2 regions of the Peribacillus sp. Bi134 genome follow, and region 1 is predicted to be linked to the other one. Evidence: riboswitches for the same ligand, from Rfam matches in the RefSeq annotation. Region 1 holds a riboswitch; the other holds the start of a gene.
The links. A riboswitch is a leader RNA that binds a small molecule or an ion and turns the genes downstream of it on or off. The one in region 1 is predicted to bind FMN.
Positions count from the first base shown of each region.

Region 2: another riboswitch for FMN. It lies ahead of LQ188_RS12375 (ECF transporter S component); the one in region 1 lies ahead of ribE (riboflavin synthase).

Region 1 covers NZ_CAKKLN010000008.1:214,639-223,660, reverse strand. Annotated here, with positions in the region: gene putP (sodium/proline symporter PutP) at 152-1,621, shown strand; gene LQ188_RS19425 (ATP-binding protein) at 1,736-3,061, shown strand; gene LQ188_RS19420 (DEAD/DEAH box helicase) at 3,109-4,245, shown strand; gene megL (methionine gamma-lyase) at 4,458-5,633, shown strand; gene LQ188_RS19410 (TspO/MBR family protein) at 5,630-6,367, opposite strand; FMN riboswitch at 6,570-6,700, shown strand; gene ribE (riboflavin synthase) at 6,847-7,485, shown strand; partial or broken gene ribB (3,4-dihydroxy-2-butanone-4-phosphate synthase) at 7,504-8,142, shown strand; gene ribE (6,7-dimethyl-8-ribityllumazine synthase) at 8,220-8,690, shown strand.
Region 2 covers NZ_CAKKLN010000005.1:231,950-240,971, forward strand. Annotated here, with positions in the region: gene LQ188_RS12360 (ATP-dependent DNA helicase RecQ) at 1-152, opposite strand, end outside; gene LQ188_RS12365 (helix-turn-helix domain-containing protein) at 155-1,216, opposite strand; gene LQ188_RS12370 (ferredoxin) at 1,507-1,755, shown strand; gene LQ188_RS12375 (ECF transporter S component) at 1,882-2,463, opposite strand; FMN riboswitch at 2,627-2,762, opposite strand; gene serA (phosphoglycerate dehydrogenase) at 3,104-4,678, shown strand; gene LQ188_RS12385 (hypothetical protein) at 4,811-6,034, opposite strand; gene sigX (RNA polymerase sigma factor SigX) at 6,000-6,560, opposite strand; gene LQ188_RS12395 (ATP-binding protein) at 6,768-8,561, opposite strand; gene LQ188_RS12400 (response regulator transcription factor) at 8,558-9,022, opposite strand, start outside.

The DNA.
Region 1 (9,022 bases):
GGCGTATTCCTCCTTATAATTTAATCTAATAAAATGAATTTTCTTAATTATATTGAAAGTGAAATCGGTGAAAGGTGCAAGAACTTCTTAACATATGTTTTTTTTTCTGATAAGCTTACTAGATGAAAAATTAACCTAGGGGGATTCATTTTTGGATTACGGAATAATAATATCAATTGGAATATACATGGCAGGCATGCTGTTAATTGGTTATTTGGCCTATCGGAAAACGGCAAACTTAACCGATTACATGCTTGGCGGACGGAACTTGGGCCCGGCTGTAACTGCATTGAGTGCAGGTGCTTCCGATATGAGCGGCTGGCTGTTGATGGGTCTTCCGGGTGCAATGTACATAAGCGGATTGAGTGCTGGCTGGATTGTCGTCGGCCTGTGTGCAGGGTCTTATTTAAATTGGCTATTCGTGGCACCAAGACTTCGGACATATACGGAATTGGCCGGTAATTCGATTACGATTCCCGACTTCTTGGGAAATCGGTTCAAGGATGGCTCCCGGGTCTTAAAAGTGGTATCGGCATCGGTCATTTTAATTTTCTTCACCTTTTACACATCTTCAGGCATGGTAGCAGGCGGTGAGCTTTTCCGCACGGCTTTCAATTTGGATTACCGGTGGGGCATCTGGCTGACAGCGAGCGTCGTTATTCTTTATACATTATTCGGCGGATTCCTGGCTGTTAGCTGGACGGACTTCGTACAAGGTACGATTATGTTCATTGCCTTAATTCTAGTCCCGGTTGTCACAATTGTAAATATTGGAGGCTGGGATCCCACTTTCAATGAAATAAAATCGATCAATCCGAATTTATTGCATGTTTTTGAAGGAACATCGACCATTGGCATCATATCTCTTCTGGCATGGGGGCTTGGTTATTTCGGGCAGCCTCATATAATCGTTCGATTCATGGCGGTTTCATCTGTTAAAGAATTGAAAAGCGCACGGCGAATCGGTATGGGCTGGATGATTTTTGCCATCGTCGGAGCGATGTTCACCGGGTTGGTGGGGATTGCTTATTTTAACCTGACAAGCAGTCCTTTAGGGGAAAAAAATGCTGAGTCCGTCTTCATCATTTTAGCAAAAGAACTGTTTCCTTCCCTAATTACTGGCTTTTTGTTGGCTGCGATTTTAGCCGCGGTCATGAGTACGATTGCATCTCAGCTGTTAGTATCGGCAAGTGCCCTGACCGATGATTTTTATAAGCAGTTCATTCGGCCGAAAGCATCTGATAAGGAATTAGTGCTGGTAGGTCGGTTTGGTGTATTGGCGATATCTGCCATTGCCTTATTATTGGCGTTTAATCCAAGCGGTACAATCCTTAAATTGGTGGGTTATGCATGGGCTGGTTTCGGAGCGGCATTCGGTCCTGTCATTCTATTAAGCCTATACTGGAAACGGATGACGAAATGGGGAGCCCTGGCGGGAATGATTGTCGGTACGGCAACCGTGATCGTTTGGGATATGATCGATAAGTTCGCTGAAGTATACGAAATCATTCCTGGTTTCATTGCTGGTTCAATAGCGGTGATCGTTTGCAGCTTATTATCGGCCAAGCCTACAAAAGATATAGAAGAAGAATTCAATCAAGCCATTAAAAACCTCTCTTGATCATTGAAGGTCCAGTTAAAATGCTCTGGATTTTTTAGCTATATAAAACAATGATTGCAATATATATGGTACAATATCGATAGAGTCCTTATGTTGAAAACATGAGGGCTTTTTTTGAGTGATTTGGGAATAATAAACCAAAAACAATACAAAGGAAAAAATATGAACCAATCTCATAAAATTGCATGTAAAGTGGCTTTTATATATATAACCATTGGAGTCTTATGGATTGTCGTTACGGATTACATCTCTATGACACAGGCAAGGGCAGATGTTCAGATATATGCAATGTTTCAACATTCCAAAGGCTGGATGTTCATTTTCATAACCGGGCTTTTCCTATACTTCATAATCAGGTATTGGACGGGGAAAATGTTGAGGTCCCAACAGGAATTCATTCTGAAGGATGAACAGTATCGGTCGCTGTTCAAGCATAACCCGGATTGTGTCCTTGAGCTGAATCTCGAAGGAAATGTAGTTTCGCTAAACCCGGAAGCTGAGAAACTGTTGGGGCATAATAGTGACAATTTGAAAGGCCAGAATGCGAATCATCTCCTCAACTGGAATGAAAGTGAAAAAGTATCTGAATTCTTTTTACAGTCCCTTCAAGGGGAGGCTGTTAAATTCGAAACGACCATCCAGAATAGCAGTGATGAAAAACGGATAATCCGTGTGACCTTTTTACCGATCATCGTTCACGCGGAAATGCTAGGGGTATATGCAATTGTTAGGGATATTACTGAATTGCGGCGCGAAGAGGAATTGATGATCATGTCTGAAAAGCTATCTGTTATCGGACATCTGGCTGCCGCCGTCGCACATGAGATAAGGAATCCACTTACATCGTTAAAAGGATTCGTACAGTTAATGGATATGACCCAGGAAGTAAACCCGCAGCATTCCGATATCATGTTGAAGGAAATTGACCGAATCAATATTATCTCAAGCGAACTTTTGGTTCTCGGGAAGAAACAGGATGTCGCATTTCGCAGGATCGATCTTGCCGACTGTTTACAGCAGGTTTTCACGTTGATGAAAGCAGAAACGAATTTGAATAATATCGAAATGGGGTTCAGGGTTAAAACTGCCGAACCGATTTATATTATGGCTGATTCAATTGAACTTAAACAGTTGGTAATCAATATCATAAAGAACAGCATTGAAGCGATAAAGGATAATGGCGAAATTGAAATTTCACTGCAAATCATCGATGGACAAGCTGTAGTCAGCGTGAGTGATAATGGCATGGGAATGGGGCCCGAGCGTCTTGAACGGATTGGTGAGCCTTTTTACTCAACGAAGGAAAAGGGCACAGGGATCGGGCTTGCAATCTGCCGGAAGATCGTTCATCGCCTTCAGGGGGAAATGGATTTTGAAAGTGAGATAAACAAAGGGACGACGGTTACAATTCGCATTCCGTTGACTACTGGACAAGAATAAATGGTACTATGAAAGATAGGAAAAGTTTTATATTAAAGGAGAACGATATGAGCGAATTACCCGCATTAATAAACGATAGAAAACCATATATACAAGAGGTCTGGAAAAAGTCCGGATTCGGACAACTTACCCCGATTCAAACGAAAGCAATTCCCGTGATTGTCGAGGGAAAAGATATCATGGCCGAATCACCGACAGGTACAGGGAAAACATTAGCATATTTACTGCCATTGCTGGAAAAGATAGATCCTGAAAAAAAATCGCCCCAAGCTTTGATTTTGGCATCATCACGAGAACTGGTCATGCAAATCAATGAAGAAATTCGCATTTGGTCAGAGGGAAGCGGCATTACGGGCGCAGCATTCATCGGCGGTGCAAATGTGAAAAGGCAATTAGACAAACTGAAGAAGCGTCCACAGGTGATTGCTGGAACACCGGGACGGATTTACGAATTGATTGCCCAAAAGAAATTGAAAATGCACGAAGTTAAGACGATAGTACTTGATGAAGGTGACCAATTGATCACTCCGGAGCATATGGGAACGATCAATAATATTATCAAAACAACGCTAAAAGACCGGCAAATCATGGTGTTTTCAGCGACCCTGCCGGAGGAAACGGAAAAAGCGGCCAGGGGATTCATGAATGAACCCGAAATGATCAAGGTTGATAAGCATGAAAAAATGGAATCAAAGGTGGACCATCTTTACTTTGTTGTTGAGAGACGGGAAAAGTCCAAGATTCTAGAGAAAATCACAAGACTTAAAGATGTGAAGGCCCTTGCCTTCCTGAATGATATAGCAGAGCTGAGCGTCTTACATGAAAAGCTGAGCTATAAAGGTATTGAAATGGGCGTGCTTCACGGCGAATCCAATAAAGTCGACAGGGAGAAAGCGCTGCGCAAGCTTCGTTCCGGAAAATCCCCGATGCTGATAGCAACGGATGTAGCGGCAAGGGGGCTAGATATAAAAGGCCTTACTGCGGTCGTTCATATTGATATGGCTGACAACATCGAACAATATATCCATAGATCGGGTAGAACTGGGCGTGCAGGTGCAGATGGCACTGTCATTTCAATCGTAACGGAAAGAGAAGAGCGAGAGTTGAAAAAAATGGCTCGTGAACTAGAACTGCCATTAACGAGAGTAACCTTCTATGGTGGAAACATCGTAGTCGATGAATGATTCGGAAAAAGGGACGGCCATGGCGGCTGTCCCTTTTTTACGAATGCCCGGGTAAATCCACCTGAACTTGTTCATCTATTGCCCTACGGAAATCATATCATCTTTACTAAATTCAGGGGTTCATTTATAGGTGATGACCATGAATGAAAACGCTTCCTTTATATAGGTTTTTGACATATGATAGCAATAGACATAGGTTAGGAGGAGACGGTATGACAGGAAAGTATAAAAAGTTTGAAACGGCAGTCATCCATGAAGGATATGACTCGAAGAAGCATTTAGGAAGCTTGGCAACACCCTTATTTCAAACCTCAACATTCACTTTCGAAAATGCCGAGCAAGGGGAGAGGCGTTTCGCCGGTATGGAAGATGGATATATATATTCACGACTTGGAAATCCAACGGTACATGTGCTTGAAGAAAAGATTGCCGCTTTGGAAGGCGGGGAAGCTGGCCTTGCTTTCGGTTCAGGCATGGCCGCCGTTTCAGCTGTGCTTTTTGCGTTAACGAAAACAGATGACCACATCCTATGCTCACAGGGGTTATATGGTTGTACATTTGGCCTTCTGCAGCTTATGAAAAATAAATACCGCATCACTCATGATTTTTGTGAGATGGATACAGAAGAACAGGTAAGGAAAATGATTCGGCCGGAAACGACCTGCATCTATGTAGAAACCCCGATCAATCCGACGATGAAAATGATTGATTTACAGATGGTGGTGAAAGTTGCGAAGGAACATAATGTGACGGTCGTAGTGGATAATACGTTTTCGACGCCATATCTACAGAGACCGCTTGAGTATGGCTGTGATATCGTCCTTCATAGCGCTACGAAATATCTTTGCGGGCATGGGGATGTCGTTGCAGGACTTGTCGTAGGTAAGAAGGAATTCATGAATCAGATAGCAGGGACTACACAGAAGGATATCGGTGGAATCATTTCACCTTTCGATGCCTGGTTACTATTGCGGGGGTTAAAGACCTTGCCTGTCAGGATGGACCGTCATTCGTCCAATGCAATGGAAATCTTTCATGAACTTAAGAAACATCCAAAAGTGAAAAAGGTATATTATCCAGGTGATGAAGCTTCACCGGATCATTATATAATGCAAAAACAGATGAAACATGGCGGCGGCCTTATCTCTTTCGAATTGCATGGCACAAAACAGGATGCACAGGAATTCCTAAATAAATTGAAACTAATCAAAATTGCCGTAAGTCTTGGGGATGCCGAAACATTGATCCAGCATCCCGCTACCATGACGCACTCTGCCGTTCCTGAAGATTCACGGAAACAAATGGGCATCAGTGACCAGCTGGTCCGTCTCTCAGTTGGCCTAGAAGCTTGGCAGGATGTCTGGCAAGATCTTCAGCAAGCATTTTAGGCTACCATATTCCTTCTACTTTTAATGAAGATGGTGATGGATACGATAAAAGTGATGACAGCCAGGATATAAGAAATGTCCGTAATTACCGGATAGCCGGAGCTATTTCGTATCCCGATGCCTATGAACGCCCAAACGAATACGAGAGGATAGCACCAATCCCGGTTTTTACCTGCAAAGACAAAAGCCAGGATTGTTGCTGCAATCAGCAGGACGATCGTCCATGTTGAACTGGAAACCCCAAAACCGTCCCATTTGATATACGTGAGGTAATAAGAAATGTCAGCGATAGTTGCAACACTTACCCAGCCTGTATAAACGGAAAACGGAAATAGGTCGAAAGGCGCACGCTTCACTTTTTTTACGTTAGTATAAATGACCATTAAAGTAGCCAAAAGAGCAATGATAATGAATACGGATAACAAAAAGTGCTCATAGTGCCAAGCCAAAAGCCAAGCGCCATTCAAGACACAGCTTAAAGCGAACCAAGGGAAGGATGCCTTATAGGCAGGGCTGTTTTGGTGTTTGCTTAAAAACTGCCTGAATACCCAGATGGCGAGCAGGAAATAGATCAAGCCCCATATGGAAAATACATATCCTGCAGGAGTGAAAAGGACATCAAGTTTATCGGAAATCTCTCCTGATGTCTGGCCGTTCAATGGCAGGTAATTAGCTAAAAAATTCATCGTGACGACGAACAGATAGAAAATCAAGTTGATGATGGAAATAAGCATAAGGCTTCCTCCTTATATGAATTGTGAACCTCTAACCCTATTCCACATATTTAGCCTGATTAACCTCTTTGGAGCACATCGGGGACTTTGGAGGTCGTTTTTCCATAAAGAGAGGAAGTTTCTGTAACAATTGAACCATTTAAGGTTAGAAATTTTACATCTTCACTTTATGGTGATAAAATATTCAAAGATTCATATTATTTTAGTCCTTCGGGGTCGGGTGAAAATCCCAACCGGCGGTGATGAAGAAATTCTAAGCCCGCGAGCCTGTTAAAGGCAGGATTTGGTGAGATTCCAAAGCCGACAGTAAAGTCTGGATGGGAGAAGGACGTGTGGAACCCAAGTGTATACGTACGCCTAATTTTTCAAAAATGAAAATGTTGGGCTTTTTAGGTATACAATTTTTTTCACTCATTTCTCCTGCTAACTCCTTAGGTCATCCTAAGGGGTTTTTTATATTTTATAAAAGGGGGAAAAACATGTTTACGGGAATCATTGAGGATATCGGTACCGTTCATTCCATGAACAAAGGAAAAAGCAGTATGGAGTTATCGATTCGTTCTGAAAAAATCCTTGAAGATGTTCATCTGGGGGATAGTATTTCAGTAAACGGGGTCTGCTTAACGGTAACGTCCTTCACTAAAAGTTTGTTTACGGTCGACGTGATGCCGGAAACGGTCAAAGCTTCCTCGATACGGACATTGAAATTGGGATCACCTGTGAATCTTGAACGAGCCATGAGTGCACAGGGAAGGTTTGGCGGTCATTTTGTTTCAGGTCATATCGACGGAACCGGAACGATCATCAAAAAAGAACGGAAAGAAAATGCCGTTTATTATGTAATCCAATTGGAAGAGGGGCTCAGTGCCTTTTGCATTCCAAAAGGATCCGTGGCCATTGATGGAACGAGCTTGACGATATTTGGGATCGAAAGGAACCTATTGACTGTATCACTGATTCCATTGACTCATCAGGACACCATATTGGGACAAAAAGCGGCTGGTGATATCGTTAACATCGAAAACGACATGATAGGGAAATATATAATACATCAAATGAAAAATGGCAATCCAAAACCAGGACTGAATTTAGAGTTTTTGGCAGAGCATGGATTCTAATAAAAGGGCGGTGTAATGATGTTCCATACAATAGAAGAAGCGATAGAAGATTTGAAGGCAGGCAAGGTAGTAATCGTATCCGATGATGAAGACCGTGAAAATGAAGGGGATTTTGTAGTGCTGGCCGAAAAGGCGACACCGGAAGCGATTAATTTCATGGCGACTCATGGACGTGGTTTGATTTGTACAACCATCACTGAAGAACTGGCAGCGAAATTGAAACTGCATCCTATGGTTGGAGAAAATACCGATCATCATGGCACTGCTTTTACGGTAAGTGTCGATCATAAAAGCACCTCTACAGGAATCAGTGCTTTTGAAAGGTCCTTGACCATCCTTGAGCTTCTTAATGAAGATTCGGTCGCTGAAGATTTCCAAAGGCCTGGTCACACTTTTCCGATAGTCGCAAAAGAAGGCGGCGTATTAAGGAGGGCGGGACATACAGAGGCATCGGTGGACTTGGCGAAGTTATGCGGTGCCGCTCCAGCTGGTGTCATTTGTGAAATCATGAATGAAGATGGATCAATGGCCCGGGTATCCGATTTAGAAGTCATCGCTGATAAATTCAACCTGAAGTTCATTACGATAGCCGATTTGATTCGGTATCTTCAACAAAATGATACTATCGGGAACCAGGAGCTTGAACTGAACATCCCGAAAGCTTGAGGATTTAAGTAATTACATCTTACAGAACAAAAAATTATATTGTTTTTTAAAATTAGGAGGAATTGGACATGGGGAAAACTATTGAAGCACAATTAATCGGATCAGGATTGAAAGTCGGTATCGTGGTAGGAAGATTTAATGAGTTTATCACAAGCAAGCTTTTAGGAGGGGCATTGGATGGCCTTAAGCGTCATGGCGTTGATGAGAATGATGTTGACATCGCTTGGGTCCCGGGTGCTTTTGAACTACCGTTAATTGCAAAAAAACTTGTGAATACAGGTAAATATGATGCGGTAATCGGTCTTGGAACGGTAATCAGGGGTGCCACTTCACATTATGATTATGTCTGTAATGAAGCGGCTAAAGGCATGGCTTCCGTTTCCTTGGAAACGGGTGTACCGGTTATCTTCGGTTTGCTGACAACTGAAAATATTGAACAAGCGATTGAACGTGCAGGAACAAAATCAGGTAACAAAGGCTATGAAGCGGCCGTTAGTGCAATTGAAATGGCCAACCTTGGAAAATTGATTGAACAGTGATTTGGTATAAGGAAGCCGCAGGGAATAACGTCCCTGCGGCTTTTTTTGATGTACCGGATCATTTGTCGGATTGGGTCTGGCTTTTTAAACCATTAAGCAATTCTCCAAAGTTCGTAAAATTCCTAGCCATTTGATCGATTAGTGAATGCTGATCTTCACCACGCAACCTCTTCAATGGAAAAACCTCGATTTCAAAGTAATGGACGTTATAAATTATGGAAAATAAAGAATCATCAGGGGGTTTTTCGAAAAAAAACGAACAAAAGCATCACGTAATGGAAGCATGATAAAATATGCGGATATGATTATGCTACAATTGTAAAGATTGCAAT
Region 2 (9,022 bases), on a different contig from region 1:
GCCGGCAGCTGGTAGCATAATGATTTACCTGATCCGGTCGGTAGCATCGCTAAGGTATGATTGCCGGACATCAATGATTCAACCACTTCCTTTTGTCCAGGACGGAATTCATCAAAACCGAATTTTTCTTTGAGGACTCGTTCTATATTCATCATCACTCACCTATTTTCGCAAGTACAAGTCTTATTTGGAAAAAGCTTATCTCTTTATTATCGACCATCTGCTTGATTGCTTTAAGCTTTTTTGTTCCAAGTTCCTTAATAGCTTCAGCAATTTTCCTCTCATCCTCGATATTCACATAATCTGAAATCGGAAAACTCTTGTCCGATAAGACAATTTCTACGAGGTGATCTTCGATGGTGTTGACTTTCAATCTGCGGATTTCAGCAATTTCACCCAGACTTTTCCCTTCATGGATGTATCGTAAAGTAGCCTGTGTAGATTGTGTCAAATGAGGATTCCCACTACTTTTCCAATCATTTGTTAATGTGGACAAGAGAGGGTAATCCTTTCCCGTTTCCATTTCAGCAAGCATTTGATGCAATGAATCAAGGAATGTAAAGCGGACATACTCTTCTTCTACATCCTTCCTTTTTGCAATCTGTTCAAACGTAAGTCCAATCCTGTTTATCCCGGTTATTTTCAAAATGAATATGTCTCGTTTCATATCACTTTGACTTTCTAAAAGGGATATCAGTTCATCATATAGATGTTGGGCAATCAATGCTCGATCCTGACGATTGGCATGTAAAAATTCCTTTACGAAGAATTGGATTTTGGGATTTCTTTGTATCGGATAAAAACGTCTTTCATTGTGGACAATATGGGATATGGTTTGAATGAGTAAGTTTAACCTTCCCCAGAAAACCGGGGTGATATTGTGATATTTCCAACCATTAATATACGCCGGAAAAGGATTATTTTTAAAGTAATCGACTAACATTCCTTCACCTTGCATACTAATTTCATATGCATCTGGTTTATCCGTTAATTTAATCAAGTCATGCTTAAGTAAATGTTCAATGTTTTGATTTAATTGCTGACGGGTAAATCGAGGTATTGTCCCAAAAATATCCGTTAGCCCGAATAAATGGGCATCCTGGATTGTTTGTGACGATTTCTTCCCCTGCAGCATATGGTATATAGCATAAATGGAGCGTTCGCCTTGAAATTTTTTTATCGCATATAGAATGATGGCCTGTAGATAATTATTCATGGGACTCACATCCTTGTTTCATTTAACCAATAAACCCATTGTAACAAATAACTGCAAAAATCGCCGTTATTATTGATGAATACAAGGAAAATTATGTGACTAAATGACGAATCATGGAAAGAACCAAGTTAAGTATTTCGATGTTTTCCGTTGACATTGTGCTACATGATAGTTATTATCAATACAATTTCTATTGAAAAGTTTGGCATTCGGTCTTACAATAAGAAAGAGATAATAATCTGAAATAAAAAGATTATCAGTTGTCAATCAACTTAGGAGGGGTTATATTCATGGCTAAATTTACTATTGTGGATAAAGAAACATGCATAGCTTGTGGAGCTTGCGGAGCAGCGGCACCAGATATATATGATTACGATGACGAAGGGATTGCATTTGTTACCCTTGACGATAACGAGGGAATCGTTGAAATTCCTGATGTACTTATAGATGACATGATGGATGCATTTGAAGGATGCCCAACGGATTCTATTAAAGTTGCTGACGAGGCATTTGACGGAGATGCACTTAAATTCGAATAACGTACAAGCCATTTTCAATCGAAAATGGCTTTTTTTTTGCCATCTCCCCATCCCAAAATGAAACAGGCATAAAAAAACAACCGAATACGAATATCCGGTTGTTTTTTATTTCTATCGTTAATGCCATTAAGCATTTTTATATAATGTTTGTTTATTGATCCATGTCTGTAATTTAATGAACAGCAACATGAATACGGATGTGATGAGTACGCCTTTTATCACATTGAAAGGCAAGATTGCCGTCGTAACGAGCTTTCTTGACTCGGGTGCCGACATTGCATCCCATCCCATAAAGAAGGTATAAGCCGGTAAGAAGACATAATAGTTTAAAACACTCATGAATACTGCCATGGAAACTGTTCCCGCAAGTAAAGCGAATGTCATCCCTTTTTTTGAATTGATTTTCTGAAATACATAATAAGTCGGCAAGACAAACAGTATTCCGGCTATGAAGTTAGCGATATGCCCCACAGGTACAGCAGTCAAGGTCCCTGTCATGACTAAATCCAATAGGTTCTTAATGAACTCGACTAGAATTCCAGCCATCGGTCCGAAAATTAATGCCGCCATCAGTGCTGGTATGTCGCTAAAATCAACATTGAGAAAAGGCGGGAATCCCGGAAACGGGAAATTTAAAAGCATCAATAAATAAGAAATGCTTCCCATCATGGCAAGTGTGACCGTTTTTTTCACTTTGTTCTTTTTCATAGGTCTCTCTCCTTCTTTTTCCGATCTACCTGAAAAAGAGGTTAGGGTTCCATATGTTGATGTTCAATAAAAAAACCTTTAATTCCAATAGAATTAAAGGGATAAATTAAAGGTTACATCAAACAAACGTTCAGCAAATAACTGTTGAAACGCACTCAGGAACCTCCATCTTCTCCCATCCAGACTATACTGTCGGCTTTGGAATCGCACCAAATCCTGCCTTGTAAGGCTCGCGGGCTTAGAAGAAGAAACTCTTCATCACCGCCGGTGGGGAATTGCGCCCCGCCCCGAAGATAGATCTATAAAATTTTTTTATACTTCCCATTATATCTGAATTACTTGTTTTTTGATAGCACTTTTTTTCTCAGTTGATTCATTCAGGATGAATATCGATCATCACAGTGAATGGCTTAAAATAAATAGTGGATACACAAAATGAAAATTCGAAATAATGAAAATTATTTTTTATACTATTCAATCCTTGATGAAGCCATTTATATCGCGACATTAAACAGATGATCAGAAGATCACCATTCTATTAAGCGCTTACATCCGGTTAAGCCAAATTGACATATTCAGCATTTCAATTGTAAAATTAACTGAAATTTAAGATAATTTTTTCCTAGGAAGGTGTTAAGTCGTGTATCGGATTTTAGTAGCAGACGCCATTAAACCAGAAGGACTCGGACCGCTATCTGAGGCATCCAATATTCATCTCATTCAAAAGACCGTAGAGGAAGCTGCAAACGAACTTGATCAGATTGATGCAATTCTTGTAAGAAGTGCTACGAAGGTTTCAGAGGATTTAATGAACCGTATGCCGCAGCTAAAAATTATAGCACGCGCTGGTGTCGGTGTAGATAACATAGATATCCCCTCGGCGACAAAACGCGGGATTGTCGTGGTTAATGCACCTGACGGCAACACCATTTCAACAGCTGAACATACATTCGCCATGATGGCTTCATTAATGCGCCACATTCCGCAAGCTTATGCTTCACTGAAGAATGGGGAGTGGAAACGTTCTTCATATACGGGTACTGAACTTCGTGGTAAAACATTAGGAATAGTTGGCTTTGGACGTATCGGAGGGGAAATTGCCAAACGCGCTAAGGTATTCGGCATGGATGTCATTGTCTATGATCCGTTCCTTACTGTCGATCGTGCAAAGAAAATGTCCGTAACTGCCCTGCCGTTAGATGAATTGCTTCCTAAAGCAGACATCATTACTGTTCATACACCACTTACGAATGAAACTAGAGGATTAATCAATAAAGAAAAACTGCTTACCTGTAAAAAAGGGGTTTATGTACTTAACTGCGCCCGGGGCGGTATTCTGGACGAAGATGATTTATATGAAATGTTAGTTCAAGGACATGTCGCAGGGGCGGCCCTGGACGTTTTCGTCGAAGAACCTCCAATTGGCCATAAACTGCTTGAACTGGATAGCGTCATTGCTACACCTCATCTGGGTGCTTCAACTAAAGAAGCCCAATTAAATGTTGCCGTACAGGTTGCCCAGGAGGTATTGACCTATTTCGAAGGAAATCCAGTCTCAAGTTCTATCAACCTGCCAGCCATATCTAAAGAAGTGTTTGAAAAGGTACAGCCATTCTATCAACTTGTCCAGCAAATGGGATCCATTGCTTCTCAGTGCATGAATGAAGGAATTCAGGAAATCTCCGTTACGTATGCCGGAGAATCATTGGATTTCGATACAGCGATTCTTACAAAAAGTCTAATCTCCGGCTTTTTCAGATCAAGAGTCGATGCATCTGTAAATGAAGTGAATGCCTTGTTGATCGCAAAAGAGCGTGGCATAACCGTTGGTGAAAAAATCTCTACGGACTCTTTAGGTTACTCGAATTTGATCAGCCTTAAAGTAAAAGGTGACCACCGTGAATTAACAATCAGTGGGACCTATATCGAAAATTACGGTTCTCGAATTGTAAGTTTGAATGGTTTCAAAATCGACTTTCATCCAGAACCGAATTTACTTTATATCCAGCATACCGATAAACCTGGTGTAATCGGTAACGTAGGTAAGGTCCTGGGTGATCACGGAGTGAATATCGCCACCATGCAGGTTGGCCGTAAAGAAGCTGGCGGGGAAGCCATCATGGTTTTGAGCTTTGATTTACCATTGGAAGATAACATGAAACAATTTTTAATGGAAACAGAAGAAATTACATTCATGGCCCGTATTTCATTATAAGACAAAAAAGTGCCCGTCAGCGCGGGCACTTTTTCTGTGAATGCAAGGGGCTTTTGCTTACCATGGACAGTGTGTTTATAACGCACCAACATATGAAAAACCTTCATATTTATTAAATCTTAGCCCGCTGCATCAATTTACTTGGTTCGGAGCTTTGGGCACCAATATGTCTTCAGTTAAATTCAGCTGGCCTACCTCTTCAATTGGAGCATTTTCAAACTTCACTTTTTCAAAACCAAAATCCTTAGCTATGAAGAGGATGGCTTCTAAAGCTTGAAGGGATTCCTCACTATTTTCAATAGCAGCTTGATCTGATAATTGAATGATCACAAGATCTCCATTCGAGCTTATCCTTTCCCATTTCAGGTCAGGCGGGATTGCAGGTGAAATTCCCTCGATGTCTGCCTCCCCTTTTCCAGCCTGCAGCGCTTCCTCAAAGTCCTGATATCCCATATTGCTTGGAACAAGAAACCTTGGGGAGGACTCATCCTTCTGGTAAAGCAGGTATGTGCGATTTTTTTGATGAGGTATATCCAACTCCTTTAAATATCCCGCATGCGCAAACATGGCACCTTGCTCACCATCTGTAGAAAATGTCATTTTCTCTATATTATTATAGGAAAGAGTTTCCTCCAACGAATGGAGAAAAAGTGTATCTTCATCCAATAGTTGGCTTTTTTCTTGAAAGTCAATATGAGCAGTGGCCGTATCGTTTCCTTGGCTAATCTTTATATCAAGTGGAAAATAATCAGATAGCCCATATTGCTCTTCATTGATGTCGGACATTTGATTAACTAACTGTTTCAATGTATCACTTTGATCGTAATGTTTGAGTTTAATTGAAATGGGAACGATGAAATTCATTTGATCATCTGGGATCCCCATCGTAATGATCGATGCATCGTTAAGGTCATTTTGATAAATCGCTTGTGCAAAGTTTTTTTCCTTTTTCCCTTTTCCGGGTTCCATTTCTGAAACCTCGTCTTTAGATTCAATTTTTGCTTGCTTACTCGAAAACTCTTGATAATCCTGTTTATCTTCTGGAGGAATTTCTTTGTTGCTTGCATCCTGCCGTTCATGATCTGCCGTTTCCTTATTTTCAGATAGAGATAATTTCCCACTACTTCCGCTGTCCTCTTGACTTGTCGTTCCTTTTTTTTCGATAATTAACGATGATGCCAAAACAACCATTAAGAATAAGGAGGCAAAACCCGCAATTAGAGGTATCCAGTGTTTCTTTCTCTTTTTATCATGTATTCTCGCAAACACCTCTGCCTTGGCTCGGTCATCTTTAAATTTCGGAAGCTCTCGGAGCAAGTCTTCAATTTCGCTTTCTTTCCAACGGGACCTTCTCAATGCGGTGGCCCTCCTTTCCTGATAAATCCTCCATCAACTTTTTAATAGCCTTCAAAGCACGGTGCTGGGTTGTTTTTACCTTACTTTCACTCCAATTCAATACTTCAGCAGTTTCCGTAATGGACAATCCCTGAATATATCGTAAAATGATGACGGATCTTTGATTCGTGGTACACCGGTTTAGGCATTGATAAATATCTTGGATTTCATCGTTCATGATAGCCACTTCTTCGGGAATGGGTTCTTTATCTTTTATCAATTGCCTATCCCATTCAAAGTTGGGAAAGATTTTGTCTTTCCACCCTTTTTGTTTCCGAAAGTAATCAATCGTCACATTTCTAGCAATCGAATACATCCACGTTTTTTCACTGCTCTTACCTTCGAAGCGTTCATAGGCCTTCATCACCCGGATATAGACCTCCTGAACAAGGTCCTCAGCCGTTTCTCGATTCTTGGTCATATAAAAAATGAATTGATAAATTTCCTGATGATATTTCTCATAAAGATCGTGGAAAACGGAATCCATCATTTCCCCACATCCGTTCATAAATATAGTCGTCAATCCTAAATAAAAGTTACATACTTCGGCTTTTATATTATTATAAAATTCCGTTAATTTCCACATATTCGGGACTTTCCTAAAAAAAAACAAAGGCAAGTTGGAAAGAAATCCAATTGCCTTTGTCTTCTCAGTTCCTTATGAAACAAGATTTTTTGGCAAGCCACCCGTCATTCATTCAGCATTCTCCAAAATTCGAGGCAGGATAAAACTGAACGTTGTCCCTTTATCAGGTAAACTGTTTACAGATATGAAGCCATCATGGGCATTGATTATATTTTTTACGATTGCCAAACCCAATCCGGTGCCCGAACGCCCGCGGGTCCTTGCTTTATCCGCTTTATAAAACCTCTCGAATACAAAAGGTAAATCTTCTTCGGGAATTCCAGATCCAGAGTCCTTCACATCAATGATCAGACCCCTTCGATCACTTGTCCTCTGAATGACATCAATGTTACCTCCTGGAGGAGTATGACGAATCGCATTATCAATTAAATTGGTCAAAACCTGTTCAATACGGTCCGGATCGAAATGCCATTGAATTTGATCATCTTCAAGACTGGCTGAAATTGTAATCCCTTTTTCTTTAGCTAGCCCGGAAAACTTACTTGTAATCCTCTTTAAATAAGGAGAAATAGGTACGCATTCATAGCTAAGGTTCATTTTACCCGATTCCAATTTAGCAAGATCGAGCAGATCATTGACCAACCGTCCCATTCTCAAAGACTCATCATAGATGATGCGGGCCATTTCCACCTTTTCCTCTTCACTGCTCGCAATGTCATCTACGATCGCTTCACTATATCCCTGCAACATTGAAATCGGCGTTCTTAACTCATGCGAGACATTAGCTATGAAATCAGTCCTAAGTTTGTCCATACGTCTTTCATCACTCATATCCCGTATGATGGCCACCGCTCCCCGAATATTGTCGGCATTTGTGTATAGGGGACTGACAATCAATCCCCAATCTCGGCCCTGCAAGGTAATTTCACCGACCTTCTCCTTATCGAAGGATTCTGATTCATCAAAAAGATTCATTAAAACCAACGGGACATTCACATTATCTTCCCGGTTATAGCCCTTTTCAAAGTACCAGGATTGCAGGAACCTTTCCGCAGGCGGATTCGTTTCAAGAATTGTGCCATCTTTATTGAAGGTAATGACCCCATCTGCCATACTGCTAAGAATGCTTGAGAGATGTTCCTTTTCCTGACTAAGTGCATTCATATTGAATTTCAGCTGCTTCCTCATCTGATTAAACGCTATGGCCAGCTCACCGATTTCATCTTGAGTCAGAATTGGAACCTTTGTATCAAATTTCCCTCGGGCAATCGCTAGAGCGGCTTCCCTCATCTTCACCAATGGGGCATTGATTCTTGTGGATAAAAAGAAAGCAAAAATCGTTGTCAAAATAATGGCGATGCCTGCTGCCAATAAAATGAACTGTGTAGTGGATTTTGTGGTTTCTTCCATGGACTCCAACGATTGAAATAGAAATACCTCATCCTGTTCTCCATTCAATTCAAGTGGAATGCCTACTACGATTGCTGACAATTCCTCGTTACCCGCATCATCGGAAAGCGACATTTCCTTTTTCACAGTCTTTCTTTCCGTAAAAACCTTGAGTAATTCGGAATCATTTTTTATGAGTTCCGGTGTGATTTCGAACTCCTTATCTCCTCCGATGGACGAGAATATCATTTTGTCATCATTTAGAATGATCATTTTCGCTTCGTTGCCTATTAGTTCCGAAGCTATTTGTAAAACCTCATTGCTGGATCCCTGATGTTCATTGGTAACCTTTATGATTTGTTCAGCGGTTTTGGTTAAATCATTTTCAATATTTTCAATTTGGAAATTCTCAAAGAATTCGACCAGCAGAACAGTTAACACGATTAATACAAACGACACGAGCAATAGGATCGTTGCCCATAGCTTCCCTACAACACTGCCCCATAGCATCAGTCATTAACGACTTCGAACTTGTAACCTACACCCCAAACGGTGACAATCATCTTGGCTGCGTTTTCGGATATGCGGTTTAATTTTTCACGTAAGCGTTTAACATGCGTGTCTACAGTTCGAAGATCTCCAAAGAATTCATAGTGCCACACTTCTTTTAACAATTGCTCCCGATCGAAAACCTTATCTGGGGATTTCGCCAAGAAATATAATAATTCATATTCTTTTGGTGTTAATGAAACCTCTTTGTTATCTGCAAGTACACGGTGGGCATCATTATCAATGGTTAGATGTGGGAAGACGATCACATCTTTCGCCGTCGTTTCCGTCTGCATGTAACTTGTGCTTGATGATCGACGTAATAAAGCCTTAACCCTTAACACCACTTCACGCGGACTGAAAGGCTTTACGATATAATCATCGGTACCCACTTCGAACCCTTGAACGCGGTTCACTTCTTCACC